One region of the Aquaspirillum sp. LM1 genome, then DNA from elsewhere that is predicted to be linked to it. Evidence: predicted binding sites of a transcription regulator. Region 1 holds the regulator's gene; the other holds the start of a gene.

Region 1 (4,044 bases):
CGGCAGGTGGGCGTAGTTGTAGATGGCCAGCCGGTCGGGGTCCATGGCCAGCACCCGTTCGACGGTGCGCATCACGCTGTCGACGGTTTGCAGCGGCAGGCCATAGATCAGGTCGATGCTGACCGATTTAAAGCCGGCAGCGCGGGCGGTGTCGATCACCAGCCGGGTTTCTGCCTCGCTCTGGATGCGGTTGACTGCCGCCTGCACGGCGGGGTCGAAATCCTGCACGCCCACCGACATGCGGTTGAAGCCCAGGCTGGCCAGCAGGCGCACGGTGTCGGCGCTGACCTTGCGCGGGTCGATTTCGATGGAGAACTCGCCGCCGGTCTGCAAATGAAAGTGCTGACGAATCGCCGCCATCAGCCGGGTAAGCTGGGCGTCGTTCAAAAAAGTGGGCGTGCCGCCACCAAAATGCAACTGCGCCACCTCGCGCACGCCGTCACCTAACGCTTCTGCGTGCAAAGTCAGCTCTTTTTCGAGATAATCGAGGTAGATGTCTGCTTTTGAGCGGTCTTTGGTGATGACCTTGTTACAGGCGCAGTAGTAACACACGGTATTACAGAAAGGCAGATGCACATACAGGGACAACGGCCAGGCGCTTGCGCCAATTTGCCTCTGTTGTAGCCAATGCCGATAATCACGCTCGGTAAAACCGGTATGAAACCTGTCTGCCGTCGGGTACGACGTGTAGCGCGGGCCATAGCCGTCGAGTTTTTCAATCAAGGCGCGGTCAAACTCACAACGAGTCGGCGCCAGCATAGCAGTTGTTGCAGTCATCAGAAAATTCCTTGGGCAGGTTGCAAACTTTGCAACAAACCTGTTAAGTATGGTTTGACATGCATCAAGCTCAGGTCACCGTTCATGCGAAATACCATGGTTGAACATACCAATATCCCGATTCACACCCTTAAGGTGTCCTGCTCGAATTGCAGTTTGCGCGAGCTTTGCCTGCCCATCGGCCTGAGCCGCGAAGAAATGTCGCAGCTGGATGCGGTGATCCGCCAGTCGCGCCGGCTCAAGCGCGGCGAATACCTGTTCCGTGCAGGAGAAGGCTTTAAGTCGGTATTTGCCGTGCGTACCGGCTTTTTCAAAACCTGTGTGGGCAGCCATGATGGCCGCGAACAGGTGACTGGCTTTCACATGTCTGGCGAGCTGCTGGGCCTGGACGGCATCTCGGCCAACGCCCACGGCTGCGACAGCATTGCGCTGGAAGACAGTGAAGTGTGCGAGCTGCCGTTTTCGCGGATGGAAAGCCTTGGCCGTGACATTCCCAGTTTACAACATCATTTTTTCCGTTTGATGAGCCGCGAAATTGTCCGCGATCAGTCGGTGATGTTGTTATTGGGCAACATGAAGGCCGAAGAGCGGCTGGCGGCGTTCCTGCTCAACCTGTCGCTGCGTTTTTCCACCCGGGGCTTTGCCGCCAATGATTTCATCCTGCGCATGAGCCGGGAAGAAATCGGCTCCTTCCTCGGGCTGAAACTGGAAACCGTCAGCCGCACGCTGTCGCGCTTTCAGGCCAATGGCTGGATCACTGTCGAGCACAAGCATATCCAGCTGATTCAGCCGGCAGCGCTCAAGGCGCTGATTTCTGGCTGCTCGGGCAGCCAGCAAAGCCACGCCCATGCCATGTAGCCTGCTGCGCTGACGCCATCGCTGGCTGGACACACTCACCCCCGCCTGGCGCGGGGGTTTTGTTCGGCTCCATTTGCCTGTTTGTCCTATACAAAAATACGCCGAACGCGCACAATGGCCCGCTCAAGCCATCTTCAGGAGCATGCGCATGTTGGCCTTTCATACCGACATTGCCGTGATTGGCGCAGGTCTGGCCGGGGTGACCTGCGCCCGCCAGCTGGCCGCCGCCGGCTATCAGGTGCAGCTGTTTGACAAAAGCAAGGGCATGGGTGGGCGCATGGCCACCCGGCGTGGCGAGCAGTTTGCCATCGACCACGGCGCGCAATATTTTACCGCCCGCCACCCCGACTTTATCGCCGAAGTGGCGCGCTGGCTGGTAGATGGCCGCTGCGCCGCCTGGACCGGCCAGGTGGTGCAGTGGCGTGCAGAGGGCCAGACACCCGCCTATCCGGAACAGCGTTATGTGCCGCAACCAGGCATGAGCAGCCTGTGCCGCAGCCTGGCCGATGGTCTGGACGTTGCGCTGGGGCAGCGGCTGGTGGCATTGCAGCGCCAGGAACAAGGCTGGCAGCTCAGCTTTGCCGACGACCAGCCCGCCTGGCTGGCCCGCCAGGTGCTGCTGGCTGTCCCGCCCGCGCAGGCTGCGGCCCTGCTTGGCCCAGCCCCGGAACTGCAGGCGCTGGCTGCCAGCGTGGCGATGGAGCCATGCTGGGCGGCCATGCTGGAACTGCCAGACCGCCTGCCGCTGCCAATTGACGCCGCCTGGGTGGAGCACGGCCCGATTCGCTGGCTGGCGCGCAATACCAGCAAGCCAGGACGCACGGGCCGTGAAGGCTGGGTGATTCACGCCACCCCGGCCTGGTCGCAGCAGCAACTGGACACCCGCGCCGAGCAGGTGGCCGCATTGCTGCACGCTGCATTTGCTGACCTGGTGGATGTCGAAGTGGAGGTCAGCCGCCGCAGCGCCCACCGCTGGCTGTATGGGCAGGCGGCCAATCCGCTGACACTGGGACAGGTCTACGCAGCGGATATTGGCCTGGGGCTGTGCGGTGACTGGTGCCTGGGTACACGGATTGAAGACGCCTGGCTAAGCGGTCGGGCGCTGGCGATGGCGGTGCAGGCGGCAGGGTAGCACTGGCATCGCCACGCCCGGCCAGCCGGCTACACGCCGCTACGCCGGGGGCCCGCATGGGCAATGGTTCGCACGGCAAAAAATTGCCCCAGCAGATGCCGGGGCAAGAGACACAAGACGTCTGCCTGCGCGAATACCGCACTAAGCCGCTTCCAGGCTGTTTTTATGCGGAGTCAGCTGGCGACGGGCCGTATACAAATCCCAATCCGCCTGCAAATGCAGCCAGAAGCCGGCGTCCACGCCAAAACACGCGGCCAGCCGCAAGGCGGTGTCCGGGGTGATGGCGCGACGGCCATGGATCATTTCGTTCAGCCGACGGCGCGACATGCCCAGCGCCTGCGCCGCCGCCAGCTGGCTCAGGCCCAGCGGGGCCAGGATGCGGGTGGCGAGAAAGCGCCCCGGATGCAAGGGGGCGCGGTTGCCGCCAAACGCGGGCCAGCGGGCGAGGGAGGGCAGGGGCGCGTTCATCGTGCGTCCTCAGTCCTTGAACATGCGGAAACCGCTGACCATGGTGGAAATCATGCTCTGCTTGGACATGATGTCCTCGCGGATGGCGGCGTACACATGCACCATCACAAACAGCACAATTCCCCACATGGCCAGCCGGTGCCAGTTGTGCACGTCCAGGCTGCTGCCAAACGCGCCAATCACCCAGCCAAACATGCTGTGCGCCCAGCTGCCGGCACCGGTGCCTTCGCCGTACAGGGCAAAACCGGTCACGCACATGAACAGGGTAATCCACAAAAAGCTGGCCATGGCAATCTGGCCCACCGGGTTGTGGCCGATGTACTTTTTCGGATAGCGCTCCAGAAACAGATACCAGCGGATTTCAAAGAGAAATTCTTTCCACCACTGTTTGTCCCACACCGGCACCAGGATGATTTCCCGGGCGTGGTGGTTGCCCACCAGCGCCCAGTACAGCCGTCCGACCAACCCCACAGCCAGAATATAACCGGCGGTAAAGTGGGCAAAACGGATATAGCCCATCACATAGTTGAAGGTTGCCTCACCCGGCACGCTGGGCAGTGGCTTGCCAATCAGGTAGCCAGTGACCGACAGCACGATGATGCACAGCACGGTGACCCAGTGCCACAAGCGCAGCGGCGCTTCGTACACATACACCGAGGTGACCTTGCGCCGGCCCGCCTGCGCGGGTGCGTCGCCATCAAAACCATAGGTTTTCATTTGCCATCCTCCGGGTTAGCGCACAGCCACGCGCACCAGCTCTTCACCTTCCGGGCTCATGACATGCGTCGAGCAGGCCAGGCAGGGGTCGA
Region 2 (4,044 bases), 1.8 Mb from region 1:
CCTGCAAGTCCTCGATACACACCATCGCGTGGTTTTGGCTGATCGTGGTCGTGGCTTTGTGCAGATAATCGCGGCGGGCGTTGCCGATCCGGGCGTGAATGCGCTGGATTCTGGACTTGCTTGGGCAGGAAGATTCGGGCATTGGCCTGGTCGAGCCTGATCTGTTTCGGGTCTGGATAACGGAAGCTGTCGGACTGGCCCTTCTTCTTGAAACGCGGAAAATCAGCGCGTCTGGCGAAGAAGTTGGCGTAAGCGCGCTCCAGGTCCTTGAGCGTCTGCTGCAGCGGATGAACGGGCGCATCGGCCAGCCACGGCGTTTCAGATCCATTGCGCCACTCGGTGAGCAGCTTGCACAGCCCTGCGTAGCCGAGCTTCTTCTTGCCTTGCTCGTAGCGCTCCTTTTGCAAGGCCAATTCCTTGTTGAACACGAAACGGCGCGAGCCAGCGAAGCGGCGCATGTCGCGCTGCTGTTCGCTGGTCGGCATCAGTTCGTATTTGTAGGCTTGAAGGCGTTGCATACGGGTATTTTTACAGCCCACCCCCATCGACGGCAAGGACGGCTACGCCGTCCGCGCTATCCTTCCCCGCCCTGAACGGCGGGGCTTGCCGCGCACTGCGTCAGCGCAAATCCCGTACAACTCCCAATTGACCCCTACAGGCAGAATCCCTGACACTGGCATGATGCCAATACGATCGGGGCCTGCCTGCGCCCTGGCACACCGACCGGATATGTCCGCTGCCACCCTGTACGCCACCAGGGCAGCACACCCGGCCAGACCTCAGAGGGGAAGACCATCATGCATTTGCAATCTTTTGGCTGGCGCTCGATTCGCGTCCGTCTCTACCTGCTGTTCAGCCTGACCCTGCTGGGGGTGATGGGGTATGCGCTCAGCGATGCCTGGTCAAGCTGGCACACCCTGCAGCGCCTGCAGCAAATGCAGGCACTGGAGCAATCCGCCCAGCGCATCAGCGCGGTGGTGCATTCACTGCAAAAGGAGCGCGGCCTGTCTGCCGGCTGGATTGGCGCGCAGGGCAAACGTTTTGCCACCGAGCTGGCCAGCCAGCGTGACGCCACCGACGCTGCCCACCAGATGTTGCGCCGCTATCTGGCCGAGCAGGATCAGCAGGTGCTGGGCGCTGCCGCGCTAAGCGCGTTGAGCGAAGCCGACCGCCAGCTCAACGCCGTGCTGGGTGCCCGTGCCGGGATTTCTGCGCTGACGGTGAGCGCGCCCACGTCATTTGGCCAGTATACCGCCACCATCGACGCCTATCTGGCGGTGCTGGCGCAAATGCCGGCGCAGGCCAGCGATGTGACGCTGACCCGCGAACTGTCGGCGTATGTGCGCTTTATCAACGCCAAGGAACAGGCAGGCCGCGAACGCGCCACCATTAACGCCATTGCCACTGCCGACAGCGCGCTGGACGACGCCCTCTATCGCCGCCTGCTGGGCATTCTGACCACGCAGGAGCTGTTTTTGCGCCAGTTTCAGGAGCAGGCCAGCCCGGCCTCGCGCCAGGCGCTGGAGGCACTGCTGGCCACCCCAGCGGCACAAGACACCGCTGCCCTGCGCAAACGGGTGCTGGAGCGGGTGCATCAGGGCGGCTTTGCCATTGCACCGGACCAGTGGTTTGCCACCATCACCCGCAAGATCGACGCCATGAAGGCGCTGGAAGACCAACTGGCCGACGGCATTCACCAGCAGGTGCTCAGCCTGGGAGACCAGGCGCGCTGGCGGGTGGGGGTATCGCTGGCAGCCAACCTGACCATGCTGCTGCTGGGCCTGCTGTTTGGCCTGCTGGTAAACCGGGTGCTGGCCGCCATTCACCGCACCGCCGACGTGGCCCGCCAGCTGGCGCAGGGCGACCTGACTGCCACTGTGGAAGTGGAAGCCCGCGACGAGCTGGGCGAGCTGCAATCCTCGCTGCAATACACCTTGCAGCATCTGGCGCAAATGATTGGCGAAATCCGCGCCGCGTCTGACCAGCTGAGCAACGCCGCCGATCAGGTATCCACCACCTCGCAGTCGCTGGCACAGTCGGCGTCCACTCAGGCGGCGTCGGTGGAAGAAACCTCCTCGGCCATGGAACAAATGAGCGCCGCCATCGAGCACAACGCCGACAGCGCCCGCCACACCGATGGACTGGCCGCCCAGGCTGCCAGCGAAGCGCAGGCTGGCGAGCAGGCGGTGGCCAGCACCGTCGATGCCATGCGCCAGATTGCCGAAAAAATCCGCATCATCGACGACATCACCTACCAGACCAATCTGCTGGCGCTGAACGCCGCCATCGAAGCCGCCCGCGCCGGCAGCCACGGCAAGGGGTTTGCCGTGGTGGCCAGCGAAGTGCGCAAACTGGCAGAGCGTTCGCAACTGGCCGCCCAGGATATCGGCCAACTGGCCGGCAGCAGCGTCAAACAGGCGGAACAGGCCGGGCAATTGCTGGAAAAAATGGTCCCGGCCATCAGCCAGACTTCGGTGCAGGTGCAGCAGATTGCCCAATCCAGCGCCGAACAGGCCACCGGCGTGGAGCAGATCAACCGGGCCATGGGCCTGCTCAACCAGTCTACCCAGCACACCGCGTCGGCATCGGAGCAACTGGCCGCCACCGCCGAGCAAATGGGCGCTCAGGCCCAGCTGCTGCAGGAAAGCATGGCGCACTTCCGCCTGGAAAAATCCTGACGCCGTTTGCATGGTGCGCTGCGCCCTTGCGGCACACCTCAGCCAGATCATGGCCTTTCCCGTCCGCCCAGCCTGATGCCGGGCGAACCTGCCAGGGGCTTGACCTGGATCAAGATCGAAAGGTGCCCCACGGCTACAGTGCTGTTTAGACAAAGTCTAAACCATAGGGCCACCACCAAGAAGTGGCCGTCACTGCCTGGTCCTGATCGATTTTTACCTGAGGATAGAAGGAGTTATCATGAAACTGATCCACCTGGCCATTCATGGCACCCTGGCGCTGTCTGGCCTGCTAGCCACCGCCTGGGCTGCTGAACCGATTCAGCCGGTACCTGTCGCCAAGGGACAACACCCGGCCATGGTTGAGCTGGGCAAAAAGCTGTTCTTTGATCCGCGCCTGTCCAAATCCGGTTTTATTTCCTGTAATTCCTGTCACAACCTGAGCATGGGCGGCACCGACAATCTGAAAACCTCGATTGGCGACCGCTGGCAGCAAGGGCCAATCAACTCGCCCACCGTGCTCAACGCCCGGCTGAACGTGGCCCAGTTCTGGGATGGCCGCGCCAAAAACCTGCAGGAACAGGCCGGCGGCCCGATTGCCAACCCGAAAGAAATGGGCTTCACCCACGAGCTGGCCGTTGACGTGCTGCGCTCGATTCCGCAATACGTGAATGAATTCAACAAGGTGTTTGGCAGCCGCACCGTGGACATGGGCAAGGTCACCACCGCGATTGCCGCGTTTGAAGACACCCTGGTCACCCCGGACAGCCGGTTTGACCAATGGCTGAAAGGCAATAAGAAAGCACTGACCGCCCAGGAACTGCGCGGCTACCAAACCTTCAAGACCAGCGGCTGTGTGGCCTGCCATAACGGCCCGAATGCCGGCGGGGCCTCGTTCCAGAAAATGGGCGTGGTTGAGCCGTACAAGACCGCCAATGCCGCAGAAGGCCGCGTGGGCGTGACCGGCAAGGACGCCGACCGCTTCCTGTTCAAGGTGCCCACCCTGCGTAATGTGGAACTCACCTATCCGTACTTCCACGACGGCGAAGCCGCCACGCTCGCTCAGGCGGTGGACGTGATGGGCCGCCTGCAACTGGGCAAGAAGTTCAGCGAGCAGGAAATCAGCGATGTGGTCAGCTTCCTGAAAACCCTGACCGGCAAGCAGCCCGACTTCAAGCTGCCCATCCTGCCGCCGTCCACCGACAGCACCCCGCGCCCGCGTCCGTTTGATTGAGCACACCCCAGTGGGGTGCCCCCCATTGGCTGACCGCCGGCCTGCCCTGAGCAGGCCGGCGGCATCCGCTTGACAACGGAGGCCAGGACAGCGATCGTGCTCGACTGTGTTTCCGTTATCAGGGGTTTGCCATGA

What was found. The regulator FNR, encoded in region 1, switches genes on or off when oxygen is low (the NO sensors DNR and NnrR bind a similar motif). The targets are predictions, from matches to a motif close to TTGATNNNNATCAA.
Region 2: BXU06_RS13820 (cytochrome-c peroxidase) is a predicted target of FNR. The motif match lies at 2,778-2,791, and genes of this name have one in related genera.

Annotation. Positions count from the first base shown of each region.
Region 1 covers NZ_CP019509.1:1,392,859-1,396,902, reverse strand. The annotation lists gene hemN (oxygen-independent coproporphyrinogen III oxidase) at 1-777, opposite strand, end outside; gene fnr (fumarate/nitrate reduction transcriptional regulator Fnr) at 874-1,635, shown strand; gene BXU06_RS06000 (NAD(P)/FAD-dependent oxidoreductase) at 1,784-2,767, shown strand; gene BXU06_RS05995 (HigA family addiction module antitoxin) at 2,909-3,235, opposite strand; gene cybH (Ni/Fe-hydrogenase, b-type cytochrome subunit) at 3,245-3,952, opposite strand; gene BXU06_RS05985 (nickel-dependent hydrogenase large subunit) at 3,968-4,044, opposite strand, start outside.
Region 2 covers NZ_CP019509.1:3,194,599-3,198,642, reverse strand. The annotation lists gene BXU06_RS18240 (transposase) at 1-142, opposite strand, end outside; gene BXU06_RS17745 (methyl-accepting chemotaxis protein) at 798-2,678, shown strand; gene BXU06_RS13820 (cytochrome-c peroxidase) at 2,917-3,909, shown strand; gene BXU06_RS13815 (Fur family transcriptional regulator) at 4,041-4,044, shown strand, end outside.